Regions from separate parts of the Thermasporomyces composti genome, predicted to be linked through region 1. Evidence: riboswitches for the same ligand, from Rfam matches in the RefSeq annotation. Region 1 holds a riboswitch; the other holds the start of a gene.
The links. A riboswitch is a leader RNA that binds a small molecule or an ion and turns the genes downstream of it on or off. The one in region 1 is predicted to bind cyclic di-AMP.
Positions count from the first base shown of each region.

Region 2: linked by a shared signal. The riboswitch ahead of DFJ64_RS01260 (C40 family peptidase) and the one ahead of DFJ64_RS20030 (LysM peptidoglycan-binding domain-containing protein) in region 1 are both predicted to bind cyclic di-AMP.

Region 1 covers NZ_QTUC01000001.1:57,675-68,825, reverse strand. Annotated here, with positions in the region: gene DFJ64_RS00305 (metallopeptidase TldD-related protein) at 1-1,350, opposite strand, end outside; gene DFJ64_RS00300 (TldD/PmbA family protein) at 1,353-2,861, opposite strand; gene DFJ64_RS20030 (LysM peptidoglycan-binding domain-containing protein) at 3,026-3,673, opposite strand; cyclic di-AMP (ydaO/yuaA leader) riboswitch at 3,681-3,837, opposite strand; gene DFJ64_RS00290 (phosphatase domain-containing protein) at 4,002-4,508, opposite strand; gene DFJ64_RS00285 (metallophosphoesterase family protein) at 4,574-5,746, shown strand; gene DFJ64_RS00280 (AAA family ATPase) at 5,743-8,364, shown strand; gene DFJ64_RS00275 (GNAT family N-acetyltransferase) at 8,405-8,905, shown strand; gene fdhD (formate dehydrogenase accessory sulfurtransferase FdhD) at 8,984-9,841, opposite strand; gene DFJ64_RS00265 (substrate-binding domain-containing protein) at 9,925-11,151, opposite strand, start outside.
Region 2 covers NZ_QTUC01000001.1:277,964-289,114, reverse strand. Annotated here, with positions in the region: gene DFJ64_RS01265 (NYN domain-containing protein) at 103-1,428, shown strand; cyclic di-AMP (ydaO/yuaA leader) riboswitch at 1,546-1,723, shown strand; gene DFJ64_RS01260 (C40 family peptidase) at 1,737-2,762, shown strand; gene DFJ64_RS01255 (hypothetical protein) at 2,861-4,264, shown strand; gene DFJ64_RS01250 (M48 family metalloprotease) at 4,301-5,602, shown strand; gene DFJ64_RS01245 (glycosyltransferase family 4 protein) at 5,658-6,797, shown strand; gene DFJ64_RS01240 (polyamine aminopropyltransferase) at 6,782-8,647, opposite strand; gene DFJ64_RS01235 (phosphotransferase family protein) at 8,802-10,352, shown strand; gene DFJ64_RS01230 (WD40/YVTN/BNR-like repeat-containing protein) at 10,498-11,151, shown strand, end outside.

The sequences.
Region 1 (11,151 bases):
CCGCAGCGCCGGCATCGCCGTGCGTGGGAAGTAGTCACCCCACTCGCGGGAGAAGGCCGGCGCGGTCACGCCCGCCTCGGTGAAGCGGGCGAGCAGGTCGACCGGGCTCTCGTTGAACCGGAAGTTGTTGACCTGCCCGACGACCTCCCCGCCTTCGACGAGGTAGACGCCGTCACGGGTGAGCCCGGTCAGCAGGAGGGTCTGCGGGTCGACCTCGCGGATGTACCACAAGCAGGTGAGCAGCAGGCCACGGTCGGTGCGGGCGACCAGATCCTCGAGCGAGCCACCCGGGTTCGGCACCTCGAGGATGAGGTTGTCGACGAACGGTGTCACCGGCAACCCGGTGAGCTCCGCGGAGTGCCGAGTCGTCACCAAGGACGACAGGACACCGTCGCGAATCCACTCGACGGCGCCCAGGCCGAGGCCATTGTCGAAGACACTCTGCTCGCTGGATGACGCGTGGGCCACGACGAACGGCGCGCACTCCAGGCCGGCGTGAGCCGGGTCCGAGCGCAAGCTCACGCTGGTGGAGGAGAGCCGTTCGCCCACACGTGTCCCGCCGCCCGGCTTGGCGAAGACGGTGCGGCCGTCGTGGGCGTCGCGCGCCGACATCGTCCAGTAGGCGTAGATCATCAAGTCGGCAACGGCCGTCGGTGGCAGCAAGGTCTCGTAGCGGCCAGCCGGGAGCTCGATGGTGCGCCGCGCCCACGACAACCGGCGCTCGAGCTCGGTCGTGAGGGCGCCGGGGTCGACGTCACGGAAGTCGCGGGTCGCCTGGCCGACCCAGGCGGAGCGGCTCAGGTCCTTCGACTTGCCGGTCATGGTGACGAACCCAGTCGGCTGCACGTACCGCAACCGCAGGCCGGTGGAGGAGCCGAGGTAGGTCGTGGTCACGTCGTGTTCGACGTAGCCGTAGTGCTGCACCCCGGTGTCGCGAGACCGTCCGAACGCCTCGCCCAGAGCGGGGGCGAAGGAGTCGAAGACGTGGATCGACGTGCTCGCCGGCGGCTCGTCCCAGTCCGGAGCGGCCTCGCCCGTGATGAGCGGACGCGCGTCCTCGGAGGGCTCGTTGGCCCGAGCGGCGTCCTCGGCGTCCCGGACCACCCGGTCGACATCCTGTGCTGTGGTCACCGACCGGCTGATGGCACCGGAGGACACTCCGGACCGGCCCGCCACGGTGGCGATCACCGTCAACGACCGGGTCAGCATCACCCCGTTCGTGGTGAGCGTGTTGTTGGCCCAGCGCAGGTTGGCGCTGGAGGACTCTTGGGCGATGACGACGCATCCGTCGGCCTTCGACCGGGACAGCGCCCGCTCGACGATCTCCTGGAGGGTCAGGTTGCTGCTCACGCTCACCGTCCCGATTCCTGAGTGGTGTTGAGGATGCGTACACCGCGGAAGAGCGCCGACGGGCAGCCGTGACTCACCGGAGCGACTTGTCCGGGCTGCGCCTTACCACAGTTGAACGCGCCACCCAGCACCCACGTCTGAGGGCCGCCGACCGCCTCCATCGCGCCCCAGAACTCGGTGGTGGTCGCCTGGTAGGCCACGTCACGAAGCTGACCGGCGAGCTTGCCACCCTCGATGCGGTAGAAGCGCTGACCAGTGAACTGGAAGTTGCGTCGCTGCATGTCGATCGACCACGACCGATCGCCCACGATGTAGATCCCCCGGTCGACCCGGCTGATCAGCTCCTCGGTCGAGGGCCCGTCAGGCTCGGGCTGCAGCGAGACGTTCGCCATCCGCTGCACGGGGATGTGCGACGGGGAGTCGGCGAACGCGCAGCCGTTGGACCGCTCGTAACCGAACGCCTTCGCCATCCGACGGTCGAGCTGGTAGCCGACGAGGATGCCGTCCCGGATGATGTCCCAGGACTGGCTCTTGACGCCTTCGTCGTCGTAGCCGACCGTCGCCAGCCCGTGCTCGACCGTGCGGTCGCCGGTGACGTGCATGCACGGTGAGCCGTAGCGCAGGGTGCCGAGCTGGTCTGGAGTCGCGAACGAGGTACCCGCGTAGTTGGCCTCGTAGCCGAGCGCCCGGTCCAACTCGGTGGCGTGGCCGATCGACTCGTGGATGGTCAGCCACAGGTTGGACGGGTCGATGACCAGGTCGTAGACGCCCGGCTCGACACTGGGTGCCTTGAGCTTGGCCGCCAGCAGCGAGGGGATCTCGGCCAGCTCGTTCTCCCAGTCCCACACCGATCCGATGAGGTACTCCCACCCGCGGCCGACGGGTGGCGCGAGTGTCCGCATCGAGTCGAAGCGACCGGTCTCGGGGTCGCTGGCGAACGCCTCCACGACCGGGTGGATGCGAACCCGCTGCTGGGTGGTGATCGTGCCGCGGTTGTCGGCGTAGAACTTCTGCTCCTTGACTTGGCGGAGCGAAGCGGTCACGTGGTCCACGCCCTCGGCGTCCAGCAGCCGGCGGCTCCAGTCGGCCAGGAGCGCCACCTTCGTGGGCTCGTCGATGTCGAACGGGTCGATCTCATACGACGAGACCCACGTGACGTCGTGGTAGATGGGCTCGTCGGCCAGCTCGATGCGCTCGGCGTTCATGGTGGCCGCGACCTTGGCCACCTCGACGGCGCGTTCGGCGACCCGGACCGCCTCGTCAGGCGTCAAGATCACGCTGCTGGCGAAGCCCCAGGTGCCGTTGTGAATGACACGGACGGCGAAGCCACTGTCCTGGCCGTCGTGGCTGCCCTCCAGCTTGGCGTCCCGCAGCGAATAGCGCTGGGACCGGATTCGCTCGAGGCGGAAGTCGGCGTGCTCGGCGCCGAGCTCGCGAGCTCGGCTCAGCGCCGCGTCGGCGAGAGAGTGGAGAGGCAGGCTCACAAAGTCCTGGTCGATCTCGTGCGGCACACGCCGAAGCCTAGCGGTCCGGCGCGACGAGGTGGGTGATCACGCGTGACCGCGGACGGCCCTCGTCGCGGCACCCCCGAGCGACACACACCGTGACCTACGCCGCGCTGGACACGCGAACGCCCCGCCCGGGTGGGACAGGCGGGGCGTTCGGTGCAGGACGCTCAGCGCAAACGCAGCTTCTGGTTCGGGAAGATCAGGTCGGGGTTGCTGCCGACGACATCGCGGTTGAGCTTCCACAGGGCACGCCAGCCGCCCTCGAGGTTGTGCGCGGCGGCGATCGACGACAGCGAGTCGCCGGGCTGCACGACGTAGGTCGCGCTGGATACGGGCGTGCGAGCTCGCTCCGAACCGCGCGAGCTCCTCGACCGGGAGCTCTCACGGGCCTTGCTCTGGTCCGACGACACTCCAGGGTCGCCCGCCTTGTCCGCCTCGGTCAGTCCGAGCTTGCGCGAGCAGGCCGGCCAGGCTCCCCATCCCTGGACGTCGAGCACCTTCTCCGCGATGGCGATCTGCTGCTCCTTGGTGGCCAGGTCAGCGCGCGGCGCGTACTTGGTGCCACCGAACTCCCGCCAGGTGGAGGGGGCGAACTGGAGTCCGCCGTAGTAGCCGTTGCCGGTGTTGATGTGCCAGTTCCCACTGCTCTCGCACTGCGCGAGCCGCTCCCACGTTTCCTGCGTGGCGGCGTCGGCCTGGTTGGCGAACGCGATCGGGACTGCGGCGGCGACGCCGGTGACCGCCGCGGTCGTGGTGACCTTGCGAGCGGCCCGTCGAGCGCGACTCGTGCCACGGTGCTTGGGCTTGTAGGGCATGCTTGTCTCGCTCCCTCTCATCGCCTGCGGAGTGAGCTGTCGGGTTCGGGCGAGAGGTGTGCCCGGCCGCGGGTTCCGCGGCCTCACCCCTAGGCCCACCCGAGGGGGTGGAGCCGAATCGGTTCCTCCGTCTCCGCCCCGTTGCTGACGACGGACGTACGACACCGCTGGGCGGAGCTCGGCGAAGCGGGTCGTAGTCGCGTCAAGGCGACGCGACGGACAGGACTCTACGACGTTGCCAATTCGTTATTCAACCGGTTCCCGCGCATCGGTGATTTCGCTGGTCACAGTAGGCGCACCGACACAATCAGTGACGACGTGCAGGTCGTTATGACCGACCGTTACGCTCTTGCGCCTCGTGCAGGGTTCTGGCCGCCTCGCCGTGCTCGTTCTCCTCGCCGAATCCCCAGGTGGCCTGCAGGACGGGGAAGCCGGCAGCGCGCAGCGTCGCGCACACCGCGGGATCGTCGTCGACCACGACCACGACACGTGCCTGGAGCTCGCGCAGCCGCTCCAGCTTGACCCGGCGAGCCGGTCTGAGGTCGCCGTCCCGGCGCAGGAGGAGCGTTCCCGGCGGGGCGCCGTGCTGGCGTAGCCACCGCTCGGTCACCCCCCTGAGGCGCTCGGGCCGCCCCGACAGGTAGACGACGCGGTGTCGGTCTGCCAACGTCCGCACGACGGCGAAGCCCTCCGGCAAGGGCGGGTCATGCTGGGCCGCGGCGAAGAAGGCGTCCCAGTCCTTGGGGCGGGTGCGCAGGTGGTGGAGCCGGTGGCGGACGTCCGCGAGCACGCCATCGATGTCGATGACCGCGGTGTCCCTGGCCCGATCGCTCATCCCTGCCCCTCACAGGCGTGGCACGACGCGTCTCGTCGGTCGCTCCGACTAGCGTGCACCCCATCATGGCGATCACGAGCAGACCCGGGGCCTCGGACACCGTCGGCGTGCGGTTTGTCCACTCCAGTGACTGGCAGCTCGGCATGGTGCGGCACTTCCTCGGCCCGGAGGCGCAGGCTCGCTACGGCCAAGCGCGCATCGACGCGATCGAGCGCATCGGCGCGCTCGCCGGGGAGGTGGCCGCTGCCTTCGTCGTGGTAGCGGGGGACGTCTTCGACGCCAACCAGGTCGACCGGCACGTCGTGCTGCGGACCTGCGAGGCGCTCCGTGCCGTTCCGTGCCCCGTGCTGCTCCTCCCAGGCAACCATGACTCGCTCGAGCCGGGCACGGTCTGGACCAGCTCGACCCTCACCACCCACCTACCCAGCCACGTCGACGTCCTGTCCGACAGCGAGCCGCGCCGACCCACCCCTGGCGTGGAGGTGGTGGGCTTCCCCTGGCGGACCCGGCGCGCGCTCACCGATCCACTCGCAGCGGTCGCCGACCTCGACCCGCCCGCTGACGGGCTGATCCGGGTCGTCGTCGGTCACGGCCAAGTGGACAGCCTCGCGCCCGACGTCGACGAACCCGCTCTCATCCGCCTCGCCCCCGTGGAGCGGGCGATCCACGAGGGTCGGCTGCACTACCTCGCGCTCGGGGACCGCCACTCCACCACCGAGGTGGGCACCACCGGGCGGATCTGGTACTCGGGAACGCCGGAGCCCACGCGTCCGGAGGAGGAGCGCCCGGGCGAGGTGTTGGTCGTGGAACTCGCTGGTGGCGAGAGACAGGCCTGCACCGTCACCCCGACGCGGGTCGGCACCTGGCGCCTCCTGTCCCACGTGGTTGAGGTCGACGGTGACGACGACCTCGACCAGCTCGCCGGCTGGTTGGATGACCAACCCGACAAGACTCGGACCGTCGTCCGTCTCGGCGTCCGCGGCACGCTCTCGGTGGCTGGGCTCACCAGGCTCGAGACCCTCCTCGACGCCTATGAGGAGGTCTTCGCCGCTGTCCAGCGCTGGGGCCGGCATTGGGACGTCGGGGTGTTTCCCGACGACGCCGCGTTGGACGAGCTGCCCGTCACCGGACCGGCTCGCGCGGCCTTGGAGGAGCTTCGCATCGCCACGGGCGCCGGCGACGCTGAAGCCGCCAACGCCTTGGCGCTGCTGCACCGGTTGGCTGGGGGAGCGGCGTGAGACTGCATCGGCTCCGACTGCGCAACTTCCGCGGGGTCACCGACCGCGAGTTGACGTTCCATCCCACCGGGGTCACCGTCGTGGTCGGGGACAACGAGACCGGCAAGTCCAGCCTGCTCGAGGCGTTCCGCTTGCTGTTCGAGGTGCCCGACGACTCCAAGGCGACGAAGCTGCGCGCGGTCCAACCGGCCGGCAGCGACGTCGGCACAGAGGTCGAAGCCGACGTCAGCGTCGGGGAGCTGCGCCTCCACTACCGCAAACGCTGGTTCAAGCAGCGGGCCACCGAGCTTCGGGTCGAGCCCGAAGGGCGCACGTGGACCGGCCGCGAGGCCCACGACGAGGCCAGGCGGCTGTTCGGCGAACACGTCGACGAGACCCTGTGGGCGGCGCTGGCCGTCGGCCAAGAGCAGACCCTCACCGTCCCGGTGGCCGGGACGGTGACCTCGGTGCTCACCGCGCTCGACGAGGTGGCAGGTGGGGAGAGTGACCACGGCGCGACCGTCCCGCTCGTGGAGGCCGTGGAAGCGGAGTACCTCCGCTACTTCACCCCGACCGGCCGCCCGACCGGCGCCTACGCCGAGGCGCTCCGGCGCCGGGACGAGGCGCGACGCCTGGCTCAGGACGCGAGAGCCAGACTGACCGAGGTCGACCAGGACGTCGCCCGCGCCGAGCGGCTCAGCCAGGACCACGACCGCCTGGCCGCCCGACTGGCGGAGCAGTCACGCCGAGTCGACGAGCTGGAACGGCGCCGCCAGGCCGCGGCCGAGCTCATCGCGTCCGTCGAGAGGCTCAGCCAGAACCGCGACCTCGCCGAGGAGCGGCTGGTGACGGCGCGCGGTGAGTTGGAGCGCCGCACGCTGCTTCGTGGCGAGGCCGCCCACCGCGAGGAGACCGCGGCGGCTACGGCGGCGACCGCCCGCCAGGCGGAGCAGGCCCTGCGCGAGGCCGAGCGTGATCTCGCCGAGGCCACCGCGCAGCTCCGGCAGGCTCGGGAGGAGCTCACCGCGCGACACACGGCCGTCCGCGCTGCCGAAGCGCACCTGGGACGCCTGCGTGACCGAGCCGACCTCGCCGAGCTGGAGGCGAAGCTGGCCGAGGTCCGTCACGCCCAGGACGAGGAGCGGCGGTGGGCGGCCGAGCTCGACCGGCTGACGATCACCGACGCCGACGTGGAGGAGGTCGAAGCTGCCCACCGTCGCGTCCTGGCCGCACGGGCGGCACGAGACGCCGGCGCCCCGACTGTCGTCGTTCGGCGAATCGGGCTGGGTGACATCGACATCGACGGCAGACCGGTGGCCGGTGACACCGAGCTGAGCGTCGCGGACGACACGACCGTCGCCGTCGCGGGCGTCGCCGAGGTCACCGTCCGACCCGGCGCGGGCGTCGCCGAGCTCGCCGCCGCGTGCGCGGAGGCTGAGCATGCCGAACGGGAGCTCCTGGCCACGTTGGGTGTCGAGAACGTCGCGGAGGCCCGTCGAGCGGCCCGCGCGCGGGCGGAAGCGGAGCGAGGACTACGCGCCGCTCGCGAGACGCTCCACCGTCGACTCGGTGGGGAATCGCTCGAGCAGCTCCTCCTCCGTCGCGACGTCTTGGCCCGCCGACTCGCCGAGGACCCTGGCGACGATGACGGCGCTCCTGATCCGCCCACCGGTATCGAGGAGGCGCGCGCCAGGCTGGCCCGCGCCCAGCAGGACGAGTCCGCGGCCGCGCGACTCGTCGCCGAGGCTGAGGAGCGCGAGGCGCGGTGCCGCAAGCAGTACGAGGCGGCCAGCGAGCACGCCACGGTGGCCCGCGTCCGAGCGGAACAGGAACAGGAACGCCGGGACGACGCCTTCGCCGCGCTCGCCACCGCCCGCGCTGAGAAGGATGACACGACCCTCGAGGAGGAGGTCCGCGCGTGCGAGTCGCGGCTCGCGGCGGTGGCCGAGGAGCTCGCACGAGCCAGGGAGGCCCTCGCCGCCAGCGGCCTCGACACCATCGAGGACCAGCTGGCCGACGCCACGAGCCTGCGCGACCAGCTAAGGCGGCAGGTCGAGGAGCTGCACGACGAGCTGCGACGCGTTGAAGGACGCCTGGAGATGGCCGGCGCACACGGTCTGGCGTCGGCGGCCGAGCGCGCGGAAGCCGACCAGGCCCAGGCCGAGGCTCAGCTGGAGAACGTCGAGCGCAAGGCCGGCGCGGCCCGCCGGCTCCGGGAGACCCTCACCCGCCATCAGGTCGAGGCGCGCCGCCGATACGCCGCGCCCCTGCGCGAGCGCATCGAAGCGCTCGGCCGCGTCCTGCACGGCCCCTCCTTCGGCGTGGTGCTCGGTGAGAACCTCGAGGTGCGGGAGCGGGTGCTCGACGGGGTCTCCCTGCCCGTCACGTCCCTGTCGACGGGGGCACGTGAGCAGCTCGCCACCATCGTGCGACTGGCCATCGCCGGACTCACCGCGTCGGACGGCAGCGGCGTTCCCGTCGTGCTCGACGACGCCCTCGGCTGGTCCGACCCGGCACGGCTGCAAGCGATGGGCTCACTGCTCGCCCGCGCCGGTTCCACGACGCAGGTGATCCTGCTGACCTGCGTGCCGGACCGCTACGCGAGCACCGTGCCGGGTGCTCGGATCGTGCGCCTGTGAGCCATGGTGGTCCCCACGGTGTGGCAAGCTGACGCCCGACATGAGCACGGAAGAAGACCACGTCCAGCTGGTGCGGGTCGCTGAGCGGCACAAGACGGTGCTCGCCAACCTCGTGCAGTTCTACCGCTACGACCTGAGTGAGGTGCGCAACTACGAGCTTTCCCCGCACGGCACGTACCCGTATCGCTACCTCGACCACTACTTCGTCGAACCGGCCCGGGAACCGTTGTTCATCCTGGCGGGGGAGCGGCTGGCTGGTTTCGCCCTCGTGCGGAAGCTCGACGACGGGCTGCTGCACCTCGCGGAGTTCTTCGTGCTGCGGGCCCTGCGCCGGGCCGGGATCGGCCGCCGCGCGGCGACCAAGCTGTTCCGACGCTTTCCTGGTGATTGGCAGCTGGAGTACGACCACGCCAACGTACCCGCGACCCGGTTCTGGCCCCAGGTTGTGGAGGCGGTGGCCGACGGGCCTATCGAGGCGCGGGACCTCTACCCGCCCGACGTCGACTACCCCTGCCGGGAGCTGCGTTTCCACACCAGCTGACCGCGGTGACCGCGTGGCCGCTCGCCCGGGGCGCACCGACTGACCCGCCTGTGGCTCACCGACTGACCCGCCTGTGGCCTACTGGTTGACGCCGCGGCCGGCGGCGCGATCGGGGTGGGTGTAGACCACGTACCGCGCCCCCCGCAGGAAGCCCACCAACGTCATGCCGAATCGATCGCACAGGTCGACCGCGAGACTGGACGGCGCGCCGACCGCGGCGACGAAGGGCACGCCAGCGGCCAGTGCCTTCTGGCAGATCTCGAACCCGGCACGTCCGCTGACGACGAGGAGGTGGCCGGCCAGCGGGAGCCGGCGACGGAGGAACGCCCATCCGATGAGCTTGTCGACCGCGTTGTGTCGGCCCACGTCTTCCCGGGCGCACACCAGCTCGCCCTCCGGAGTGAACACGCCGGCCGCGTGCAGCCCGCCGGTTCGGCTGAACAGGCTCTGGGCTGCCCGAAGCCGGTCGGGCAAGGCGCACAGCGTGACCGGGTCGACCACCGGGCCCGGCGCGACCGAGTGGAGGCCGGACAGCTCCAGCTCGTCGAGGCTCTGTTTGCCGCAGATCCCGCACGCGGCCGAGGCGGCGCCGTACCGAGCCGCCACCGGCCCACGCAGTGGACCAGTCAGGTCGACCGTCACGACGTTGTACGTCTGCTCGACGCCCGGGTCTGTGCAGTACCTGACCTGGACCACGCCGTCGGGGTGGGTGAGGAGCCCTTCGGAGACCAGGAAACCGACCGCGAGGTCGAAGTCGGCCCCCGGCGTGCGCATCGTCACCACGAGGGAGCGCGGCGACGCGCCGGGCCAGGCGACGCGAATCTCGAGCGGCTCCTCGGTCGCCACCAGGTCCTCGCGCTGGCGGACCGTGCCGCTGTCCACCTCTCGCACACGGACCCGGGCCGTGCTTTTCGGCCGCCTGTCGGACAGCGTCATCAAACCCGCCTCGCTTCCACCAGCCCCGCGCTCTGACGGCGCGTCCGCCGTCTTCCTACCACGCGACCGGCTGCGAGATCGGATCATTCACAGGCGGCACCGCACTGCCGACGCAGCAGGGAGTCGATGATGATGCTCTCCATGTCCTGCGGGTCCTTGGCCCGGTAGGCCCGTCCGCTGGTGACCTTGGCGATGCGTTCCAACGCGGCGATGTCGGCCTGCGGACCGATACCGACCAGGATCACCGCGATCGGCCGAGCTGGGTCAGCCTCCAGCTGCAGAGTGTTGATGAGCTGGTTGAGCGAGATCCCGGGCGTGTCCTCGTTGGCACAGGCAGGCGACGGCCTGGCGGCACCCGAGCAGGAGTCGGTGAGCAAGACCAACGAGTTGACGTGGGTGGGGTCGTAGGAGTTCTGCGCGACCCGGTACGCCGCGAGGAACGTGTCGTACAGCCCGGTGCCTCCCCCGGTTCGCCTGGGCAGCGCGTCGAGGTTCTTGTTGAGCTCGGCACGGTGCTCGGCGGTCAAGGGCTTGATGGCCGACAGCTCACGCCACGGCCGGCGACCATCACGGTTCTCGGCGAACTCCCACAGCCCGACCTGGGACTTGTCGGGGAAGTAGGTCAATGCCGTCTTGGCCGCGTCGCGGGCGAGCTCGATCCGGCTTCGGTCACCGGCGGCCACCGCCATGGACCCGGAGACGTCGACCACCGTCAGCAGTCGAGTGTCCAGGCTCATCGCGGCCCAGCTCCGCAGCACGTCGTCGGCGTCATCGAGCGAGACCGGCGGCAGCACGGTCACCTCGCCGACCGCGCCGGCTGCGTCCGGCGGCGTCTGATCGCGGTAGTCACGGAAGCCGGCCTTGCGGAATGCGGCGCGGCCAGCGGGGGCGTCGACGTAGCGCATGAGGGCGGCCCCCGCCTCGATGATCCGGCCCCGGTTGGACTTCTGGTGGAGCACGGACACCAGGGGGTACTCCAGGAGCACCGTGCCACCGCTGGGCACCACGGGCACGACGTCGGCGGTCGGATGCTCCTTCCGGAACGCCACCACCTGCTGCTCGGTGGCGGGGACTCCGCGGCGGAGGCCGTCCCGCCTGGCCTGGTCCAGCTCGACCTCGAGGCTGTCGACGCGCTCCTTGATCAACTGCAGGATGATCGTGCCGAGCCTGCGGCGTGCTGCCTCGGCGTCGTCGGTGATGGACCGCCGGATGGCCAGCAGGGCGCTGAGGGCGGGGCCGGACCGCTCGGCGTCGGCGAGGGCCATCCGTCCAGCGGTGGCCAAGGTCGGCCAGTCCTTGACGTCACGGAG
Region 2 (11,151 bases), 220 kb from region 1:
ATGTGTCACGGCGCATTCTCATCCGGTGACGTTTTGTCTTCTCCTTCATCGCGGGATTGAGGCGCGGCATGGGCGTGGCGGGCGTCCAATTACGCTCGAAAGGTGAGCAGCGAAGCAGCCGGATCGGAGGAGACGGGCGAAGACGTCCTCTCCCGGCCGTTGCCGGACCAGGTTCGGCAACGGATCGTGGCTCTCGCCTCGGGCGCGATCGACGAGCTCGAGGTGGCGGAGCTTCCGGCTGGGCTGCGTCCATTCGCGAGGTTTGCTCCAGCGCGCCGGGTCCGGCTGGCTGCGACGCCGATCGCGGTCGCCGTGGATCGGGACCCGAACTTCCGTCACCGTGTGGCGGATCGGCTCCGACGCGGCATGCCCGATCTCGCCGAGGCGATCCGGGAAGGACGCCGACCGGCGGCTGCGGACCCGTTCGACGTGGTGGCGGCGGCCTATCTGTTGCGGCCGCCGGGGTGGACCGCGGTGGCTGAGGACGTCCTCGAGCAGCTCGAGCGGGAGAGCGCCGCGCAGGCCAGTGACCGGGAGGCGGAGACTGTCGCGCGTCTCCGTGAGCAGCTGGCGGCGGTCCGGGAGGCCGCTCGCCACGAACGCGAGCGACTCAAGGCGGAGCTCGCCGCGGTGAAGGAGGAGAACGCCACGCTCCGCCGCACTGTCCGGCAGGCGCGAGACCGAGCCCGCAGCGCAGAGGAAACGGCCGCCCAGCACGCTCGACTCCTCGAGGAGGTGCAGGAGAAGGCCGCCGCCGACGTCGCGCGCGCTGAGGCGGAGGTTCGGCGGCTGCGGGCGCGGCTCGCTGACGCCGAGATGGCGCTGGAGTCGGCGCGCCGGGCAGTGCGGGAGAGTCGTGACGTCGCGAGCGCCCGGTTGCGGCTCCTGCTCGACACACTGGTGGATGCGGCACAGGGGCTGCGCCGTGAGTTGGCGCTGCCGCCGGTGCGGTCGCGGCCAGCCGACATCGTGGAGGCGACCGAGCCTGCCCCCGGTCCGGCGGTATCCAGGCCCGAGGACGCCGTGTCTTTGGAGCTTCTGCTCGGGCTGCCACAGGTCCATCTCGTCGTGGACGGCTACAACGTGACGAAGACGGCCTGGCCGACCCTGCCGTTGGAGACGCAGCGCAGTCGGCTGGTGACCGCGCTGGGAGGTGTGGTGGCGCAGACCGGCGCGGAGGTCACCTGTGTCTTCGACGGCGCACAGGTGACGACGCCACCCCAGCTCTCGGTGCCGAGAGGCGTTCGCGTCCGATTCAGCCCAGCGGGGGTGAGCGCCGACGAGGTGATTCGGCAGATCGCCGCGGCGGAGCCGCCTGGACGGCCGGTGGTGGTGGTCTCGAGCGACCGTGAGGTCGCCGAGGGAGTTCGCCGTTTCGGGGCCCGTCCGAGACCGGCCTCGGAACTCGTCCGCCTTCTCGCGCGGTAGCTCGCGGTAATCAGCGGCCGGGGAACACCCGGCTGGGGGATTTGAAAGATTACGAGATGGTCACTAAAGTCCCGCCCCAGGTGTCCGTCTTGTGCTAGTCGGCCACCCGGTCGGCGGGCGGACGCCACGCCTAATCCTTGTCGGGTCACAACGCCCGGCAAGGAGCCGGGGACCCAGCAACACATCCCGGGGGTGAATCGGGAGGGTCGGCGGCCCACCAGGAGCCGGCGTTCTCGTAGGGCGACTTCCGGCCCGAACCCGTCAGCTCACCCGGTAGGCGTTGTTGGAAGGAAGGGGCGAAGCTGCCCGTGTCGAACCGTCGCAAGCGACGTGCTCTGCTCGCGCTGGGGTCCGCCACGCTGGCGGTGGCCGTTGGTCTTCCCGGCTCAAGTCACGCCGATCCCACCCCGAGCATCGACGAGGTTCGCAAGCAGGTCGACCGTCTTTACCATCAGGCCGAGTTGATGGCCGAACGAGCCAACGAGCTCGAAGACCAGATGGCCGTCATCAAGCGGCGTGTGAAAACCCTCGACGCCGACGTCGAGCGGCAGGAAACCAGACTGGCTGAGCTTCGGGGGGCCATCGGCCAGTACGCCGCAGCCGAGTATCGCTCCGGCGGTCTGGATCCCACGGTGCGGTTGCTCGTCGCCGACGATCCTGACGAGTTCTTGGCCCAGATGACCTCGGCCAAGGCGTTCGCCGGGCAACAGGGTGACCTCTTGCGCCGGCTACAGGCCGAGCAGAAGCGCCTCGCGGAGCAGAAGGCGATGCGCGAGGCGGAACTGGAGCGCTACCGCCGGGCGAGCGAGGCCGCCGAGAAGCGCATGAAGGTGGCGCGGAGCAAGGCGGCCAAGGCGAAGGCGCTCCTCGAACGGCTGACCGAAGAGGAGCGGCGGCGACTTCGGGAGCAGGAAGAACGGGAGCGCGCGCGTGACCGTTCGTCCCGGGGAGGAGGCGACCGGCTTCCACCGCCCCCGCCAGGGAGCGGTCGCGGAGCGATCGCGCTCAACTTCGCCCGTGCCCAGCTCGGTGAGCCGTACGTGTTCGGCGCCGCCGGCCCGGACGCGTGGGACTGCTCGGGTCTGACAATGATGGCCTGGCGTCAGGCCGGGGTGTCCCTCCCGCACTCCTCGCGCCAGCAGTACGCCGTCTCACGCAAGATCTCGCAGTCGGAGCTTCGGCCTGGCGACCTGGTGTTCTTCTACAGCGACCTGCACCACGTCGGGATCTACGCCGGCGACGGCATGATCATCCACGCGCCTCGCCCGGGGAAGGTCGTCGAGTACATCCCCATGCGGTATATGCCCTACGCGGGGGCGGGTCGCCCGGGCTGATCGTCGCGCCGCCGCGAGGGGTGGCGGGACGCGACGGGTCGAGACCGTAAGACACGACGTAGCCGCCAGCCGGGGCCGGCCGCCCCTACGATGCCAGCGTGACTGACCGCGCGAGGACGCCGGGCTCTCACCGCCGAGTCCGGCGTCCGGCATTGGCGGACCGATCGCCCCGACGTCTCGTCCTTCTGGTCGCCTGCGGCCTGCTGTTCGTCGTCGGTGTCGCGGGCACCGTGAAGGCGGTAACCGACGGACGTGCGCTCCCCTCCGCGGTGTCAGTCCACCAGGCGACGCAGGGGGGATCGCCGAGCCGGCGGGGCAGTGGCGACGAGCGCGCGGGCCCGGTGCCAGCCGCCGCTGAACGCTTCGACGCCGCTCGTGCTCTGCTCGCGCGCCAGGCTCGGGCACTCACCGAGCGGAACCGCGCCGCCTACCTTCGCACGGTCGATCCGCACGCCAAGGACTTCGCCGCGCGCGCCGCCCGCACCTACGACAACCTGGTGCGAATGGGCGTGACGGAGTACCGCTTCGGTGCGCCGGTCGAGGATACCGTGGGGCTGACCCCGGACCGCCGTGCCGTCCTCGGACCGACCGCGTGGGTCGCGGAGGTGGACGTCACCTACAAGCTCGAGGGTGACCCGGCACCGTGGCGCACGACGCTGCGCATGGTGTTCGTCGAACGCGACGGTGTCACCTACGTCGCCGCCGACCGGGAGGGGCAGGAGCCGACAGGCCCGACCGCTCTGTGGTGGGAGGACGAGGTCACTGTCGTGCGCGGTACCCACAGCCTGCTCATCGGTGTGGCGCCGCGCAGCCGCTTGGAGCGCATCGCCCGGACCGCCGATCGGTCTGTCGAAAGGGTCAGCAAGATCTGGGGCCAGGACTGGGCACAGCACGTGGTCGTCCTCGTTCCTGCGACCCAGCAGCAGATGGAACGGGTGGTCGGCGTCGACGCCGAGACCCAGGGCGCGGTGGCGGCCGTCACCACCTCCGTGGAGCGGGCGAACCCCACGGAGGCGTCCCACATCGTCCTCAATCCCGATACCTTCGACAAGATCGGCTCGCTGGGACGTCTGGTCGTCCTCACCCACGAGACCACGCACGTTGCCGCCGGTGCCACGGTGAGCGCCATGCCGCTCTGGCTGTCCGAGGGCTTCGCCGACTACGTGGGATTCCACGACTCGGGCTTGTCGACCGACGTGATCGCCCAAGAGTTCCTGGCGAAGGTCCGGCGCTCCGGACCGCCGCGTGACCTTCCGCAGAAGGAGGAGTTCGACCCTCAGGCCGAGGACCTCGACGAGGCCTACGAGGCGGCGTGGACCGCCTGTCGGTTCATCGCCTCGCGTTGGGGCGAGGCGGCGTTGGTCGACTTCTACCGCGCGATGGACTCCGCGTCGACGGAGAGGGAGGAGCGCCGGGCCTATCGCGAGGTCTTGGGTATCACGCCGGAGGACTTCGTCGAGGCCTGGCGCGACTGGGTGCGGGACGTCAGCGTCGGGGGATAACCCTCCCAGAGGCCGCCAACCGCGAGGGGGAGCGCGGTGGACCAACGGGGGAGACGTCGGGCACACGCGTGCCTGGCCATGGGCATGGTGCTCACCGTCGGTGTGGCGCTCGTCCTCCTCACCCCGTGGCGGCTGTCCGACGATGGCACGGCGGTGACCGTGCCGCGGCTTCCGCTGACCGCGGACTTCACCCCTGCGGAGATCGAGGCCAGCAGGCGGCTCCAGCGCCTCATCCAGCCGCCGGCCTACCTCACAACCGTCGCGTCGACGGTGCTCCTCGCGCTCCTCGGCCTCACTGGCTGGGGCAGCCGGCTGTGCGCCGTCGTCACCCGCGGCGTTCGGGTGTGGTGGGTGCGCGTGGCACTGGGCTCCCTCGCTCTGCTGGTCGTGGTCCGGCTGGCGGTCCTTCCCTTCGATGTCTGGTTGGAGCTGGCGCGGCGACACGTGGACGCGTCGACCCATGGCTGGGGGGCGTGGGCCCGCGACCTCGCCGCCGGGTTCGCGCTCGTCTGCGCGGTCGTGGTCGCTCTCCTGCTCACGCTCGTGGGCCTGGCTCGACGGTTCCCGCGGTGGTGGTGCGTGCCCGCCGCCGTCCTCGCTGGTCTGGCCGTGGCGGTCGGCTCGGCCGTCTATCCGGTCGTCGTCGAGCCGCTTCAGTACCGGTTCACCCCGTTGCCTCCCGGCGGCTTGCGGTCGTCTCTCCTCGAGCTCGCCGAACGGGATGGAATCCAACTCACCGAGGTGCTCGTCGCGGACGCGTCGCGGCGGACCACCAGGGTCAACGCCTACGTGTCCGGTGTCGGCCCGACCTGGCGGCTGGTGCTGTACGACACGTTGCTCGAGCAGGCGACGCCGGAGCAGATCCGGTTGATCGTCGCTCATGAGCTCGGCCATGCTCGCCGACACGACGTCGCGCGCGGGACCGCGCTCGGCGCACTCGCCGCGGTGGCCGGTGTGGTCGTGCTCGGGTATCTGCTCGACAGTCGGTGGCTCACCCGTCGAGCCCGGGTGCGCTCGGCCGCTGACCCGCGCGCGGTGGCGCTCGTGCTCGCCCTCGTGGCTGTCGGCGCGCTCGTGGCGGCGCCGATCCACAACCTGGTGTCCCGCCGGGTGGAGGCGCGGGCGGATGTCCACGCTCTGGACCTCACCCGCGATCCCGCCGGCTACGCGCGCGTGCACCGGTGGCTGGCCGTCACGAACCGCAGTGACCTGGAACCGTCACCCGTGCTGTTCGGGTGGTTCGCCACGCACCCGGCCCCGCCGCATCGACTCGGCGTGGTCCGGTGGTGGGTCGCGCACCGCGGCGAGCCGCAGATTCCCGCGCTCGCCGGACAGTGAGGCGGCGGGCGCGCCGACCGGGCAGGCGATGATCGCCCGGCTAGGCTCAGTCGTCGTGGGCCGCACCCTCGTCGTCACCAACGACTTCCCGACCCGTCAGGGCGGTATCGAGGCGTTCGTTCTCGCCCTGTGCGAGCGCATGCCCGCGTCCGAGGTCGTGGTCTACACCGCCTCGATGCCAGGTGACCGGGCCTTCGACGCCACGTTGCCGTTCCCGGTCGTCCGCGACCCCGCGGGCACTCTCCTCCCGACCCCGATGGTGGCTCGGCGGACCAGCGAGGTGCTGCGGTCCGAAGGCTGCGACCGGGTCCTGTTTGGCGCGGCCGCGCCGCTGGGCTTGCTCGCCGACTCGCTGCGCCGTTCCGGTGCCGAACGCATCGTCGCGTTGACGCACGGCCACGAGACGTGGTGGGCGCGCGTCCCCGGCGCCAGGCGGGCCCTCCGTCGGATCGGTCGGGCCACCGACACGCTCACGTACTTGGGCGAGTACACCCGCTCGATCATCGCTCGCGCGCTGGCGCCGGAGGACGCCGCGCGCATGGTGCGCTTGACGCCCGGAGTCGACGTCAACACCTTCCGCCCAGGCAGCGGCGGGGAGATCGTCCGGAAGCGTCTGGGGATCGCGCCGGAGAGGCCGGTGGTGGTCTGCGTGGCTCGCCTCACCGAGCGCAAGGGCCAGGACGTCCTGATCCGGTCGTGGCCGCACGTCGTGCGTCAGGTACCCGACGCGCTGCTGCTGATCGTCGGCGATGGTCCGCACCGCTCGGCGCTGGAGCGCCTGGTGGACGCCGAGGGGATGCGGTCGCACGTGATGTTCGCGGGAGCGGTCCCGTGGAGTGAGATCCCGCCGTACTTCGACGCCGGTGACGTCTTCGCGATGCCCTGCCGTACACGTCTCGGCGGGCTGGAGCCGGAGGCGCTGGGCATCGTGTTCCTCGAGGCGCAGGCGTCCGGGCTGCCCGTCGTGGTCGGTGACTCTGGTGGTGCGCCGGACGCCGTCCAGCACGGGAAGACGGGATACGTCGTGGACCCGTACAACCCGGTCGCCGTCGCCGCCAAGATCACCCGGCTGCTCACCGACCGCGAGCACGCCCGCGCCATGGGCGCCGCCGGCCGGGCCTGGGTCCGTGAGTGCTGGACATGGGACTCCTCGGTGGCGCGGCTGAGGGAGCTCCTGGGTTACCCGACGAGCTGACGCGTCGCTCCCGGCTGGTTCGAGGTCGCGGTCCGGTGGCCACGCAGGGCAGCGCCGCCGGCGAGGAGGACCAGGACACCGACGGTCGTGACAACGAAGCGGGTGCCGAGCACGGGCACGCCGTAGGCAAGGCAGGCACCGAGCAGCGCACCGAGTGTGCCCATGCCCAGACCGGTGACGGGCTCGTCGCGCGTCGTCGGGCGCCCTCGCCGTGCCGCCGTGACGGCGCCCGCGGTGACGAGAAGGCTCAGTCCGGCGAGGAGGACGACGAGTGTCACGGACCACACCGGCCAGGTGGTCCCGAACCGACGACACGCGAGCGTGACGGCGACGCTGCCCAGCAGCCACCCGGTGGCGCCCGCAGAGACCCGAGCAGCGTGTCGGAGGGCTCGCCTGCTGCGGAGCGGACGGGCGCCGCGGAGGCCGGCCACGAGGCCCACGAGCACCAGTCCTGACAGCGCTCCCACGGTCAGCGCCGACCACGGTGACCCGTGCCGGCTCAGCGCCGGCCGGTCATCGGTCACGGGCGGTGAACCGTCGGCGGTCGCCGGACTGCCGGCGGGGCAGGCGTCGGCCGTCATCGCGACGGTGAGGGCGAGCTCGGAACCCACTCGGTGCAGGCACGGGCGCTCGTCGAAGACCTGGCCCAAGGTGGCCGTGAGTCTCCGGACCAGTCCCTCCTCCTGGCTGTCGTAGCGGAGAGTCAGCACACCGGAGGGGGACAGCCGGTCCCGGACCTTGGCCAGCGCCTGGGTGGTGAGCGTGTAGGACGAGCCGGGAGTGCCCGTCGGGGGCAGGCTCGCCCGAGCGATCCGCGTCGTGACGACGACGAGGTCGTAGCGGGCCGTGGTCTGGTCCAGGAAGGCGCGGGGGTCGCGGACGTGTGTCGTCACCCGCGAGTCGACGTAGGGCTGGTTGGGGTGGCGACGCCGACCGAGAATCAGGAGGGATTCATCGGCCTCCACCGCGTCGACCTGGCTGGCGCCTCGGGCGAGCGCCAACGCCACCTCGTTGCCCGGTCCCGCCCCCAGGACGAGCACGCGTCCGCCGTCTGTGGCGCGCAGGGTCGCCGGGGTGGCCGGATCGGTCCGAGCGAGCTCGCGGGCGTCCCGGATCGGTGGTCCGGGGACGCCGTTGACCGTCCACGAGGTTCCTGCGGGGTCATCGCGGCTGCGGGTCGCACCGTACGGGGTCCAGGTCGTGTCGTCGGCCATGGTGATCACCCCGACGACGGTCAGGGTCACGGACCACCAGACGACGAATCCGACCGGGACGTCGTACGAGGGATGCGCGAGCACCGCGGCCACCGCCAGGAGAAGCACCCAGCCCAGGGGTGGGACGGCCGCAGCGGACAGGCCGGCGTCCACGCTGACACCGAGGAGACCGCCCACGACGCCCAGCGCGAGCGTGCCCGCGGGCGTCCAGCCAGCCAGGTGGGCGCGTCGGAGGGCCGCGGCGGTGTGCAGGCCGTAGATCGCGCCGAGCACCGCGGCGAGGACGGCCACCAAGGGGACGCCGGCCCTGACCGGTAGCCGGGGCACCGCGGCGACGCCGGTGAGCACGGAGAAGGTCAGCGCACCCGCCACGAGGGGCCTGCGGGCGAGGAAGTCGCGGGCTCGACGGTGGGCGCGCTGGAGCGCCGACGCTCCGCGACCTTGAGGCGACGTCGGTCGGAAGTCCGCACCTTTCGCGTGGAGCAGTCCGACGGCCAGGCCCAGCAGCGTGGCGAGCAGGACGACGTTGGGGAGCCGTTCCAGCACCAGACCGTGCGCGGCGGTCCACCGGGGCAGGAAGGTCATCACGAGGGAGAGCTGGATCCCGGCGAGCACCACACGCAGGCCGGTCCTCATCGCTCCTCCATCCGCCGAGGTGCGCTCCCACTCCCGGAGCTCCGGGCGCGGTTGAATCTATCCCGGTCGCTGGTGCCCGAGGCGTCCGGAGTCTCAGCGCCCGGGTCGGAGGGCCGGGTCAGGGTGCCGGGGTGGCGGTCGGTGGAGGTGAGCAGTGCCCCAGGTGGACGTCGCGGACGACTCCTTCGTCGTCGCCCCACCGAGCAGGGTCGCGGCCAGACTGCGTGATCCAGCGTTCTGGCGCTCGTGCTGGCCGACCGTGACCTTGACCGTCTACCACGACCGCGGCGTCGAAGGTCGACGGTGGTACGTCACCGGTTCCGTGGTCGGCACCGCTGAGCTGTGGCTCGAGCCCTACCGCGACGGCACGCTCGTCCACGTCTTCCTCCGGGCCGACCCCGTGCGTCCGATGTCGTCCCGGCGGCTGACCAGGCTGCGGCACCGCTTCACCCGCTCGTTGAAGGCGGCGGTGTTCGCGATCAAGGACGAGTTGGAGGCCGGCCGGGCGGCCGGGCGGCCGGGAGAGGTCGATGCTCGCACCAGGCGTGCTCTCCACCGCCGGACCGAACCGTCTCGACTCGGTCTGGCGGCTTTGCTGAGGGACGTGACGACCGCGGCGCCCGACGCGCCGGTGACGTCCGAGCTCGGCAGCGGACCTCGCGGGCGGGGCACGTCGATGGGTCCGCCGAACGGTCGTTCCGGGGCAGACGGCCGGGGCGGGTGCGTCGAGCCCGCCGGAGTCGTCGCGCTGCCGGGAGGACTGGCCAGCGCCGTCCACCGGCTCACGGTGCGCCAGGCGACCGGGACCGCGCAGAACGTCGTCCTCAAGCGCTACCTCGCCGACGACCACACGGCCGGCTCGGAGTGGGAAGGGCTCCTGCTCGCTCGGCGGTGTGCCGTTCCGACGCCCGAGCCCGTCCTGCTCGACCTGGAGGGTCGGTGGTTCGGGACGCCCGCGGTGGTCATGACGGCGCTCCCCGGTGTCGTCCTCACCGGGATGCTGGTCCGCCACGCAGGCGACCGGACGGGATGGCTCAAGGCGCTGGCGACGACGCTGGCCGCCGTTCATGGGACCGACGTCGGCCACGGTGCCCGCGAGGACCAGCCGGACCGAGACCCAGAGCGTGGCGACTCGGCCGTGTCGGACGCGGGGGCTCCGTCCCGACGGTTTCTCGCCGCGTGGCCGGACCAGTGGCCGGGGGCGTACCTCGACGCGGCCCGCGCGACCACGGCCGACGAGGCGCTGCGCCGGCTGCGCGTCGTAGCCGCGTCGGGTTGGCCAGCGCGAGACCTCGGCTTTTGTCACGGTGACTTCCAGTCCGCCAACGTCCTTGTCGACGAAGCCACCATGCTCGTTCCCGAGGGCATCGACGGGGAGGCCAGGGTCACCGGAGTCGTCGACTGGGGTGCCGCCGGTCCCGGTCCGGTCGAGGTGGATGTGGCGACCTGCCGAGCGGACCTTGCCGCCGTTCTCGGCGAGGAGGCGTCCCACGAGTTCCTTCGCGCCTACCGAGAGGTGTCGGGACGAGAGGTGCGCGGGATCGCCGCGTGGGATGTCGTCGCCGCGGCGCGTGCCCTCTGCGAGGTTCCCGAGGTCGCCGAGCGTTACGCCGCGGTCGGCGCCTCGGTCGACACCGACACGATTCGCGCCAGACTCACGGCCTTCTTCGACACCGCCGCGCGACGCCTGGACTCGTCCCCTTGACCCCACTCGTTAACCCCACCCGCTCGGTCATGCGCGCGGTGGCCGACTGTCGGTCCTGAGGCGCATACTTCACGGCACGCACCGGCGCGGACGTCTCGGCGACTGCGCTGGACGCACCGAGCAACGCGCCCAAGGGAGCAGACCGATGACAGTCCTCCTCGCGATCGGCACAGCCAAGGGGCTCTTCCTCGCCCGATCCGACGACCGGGAACGCTGGGAGCTCAGCGGCCCGCACGTGCCGATGAACGCCGTCTACGCCGTCGCCATCGACACTCGACGACAGCCGCCACGTCTCCTCGTCGGTGCCGCCAGTTCGCACTTCGGTCCGAGCGTCACCATCAGCGACGATCTCGGGGAGACGTGGCAGGAGTCGGAGGTCGCGCCGATCGCGTTCCCCGCCGACACCGACGCCACCCTGGAGCGGGTGTGGCAGATCGCGCCAGGTCCGGCCGAGCAGCCCGACCTCGTCTACGCAGGGGTGGAGCCGTCCGCGCTGTTCCGGTCCGAGGACGGTGGTCGCTCCTTCGAGCTCGTCCGCGGGCTCTGGGACCATCCCCATCGCCCTCACTGGTACCCCGGGTACGGTGGCAAGGCGATCCACACCGTGCTCCCGCACCCCGATGACCAGGACCAAGTTCTGGTTGCGATGTCATCCGGTGGGGTCTACCGCACCACCGACGGGGGCAAGAGCTGGAAGGCGAGCAACACCGGTATCCGGGCGTACTTCCTGCCTGACAACGAGTACCCGGAGTTCGGGCAGTGCGTCCACAAGGTGGCGCGCGACCCGGTGCATCCGGAG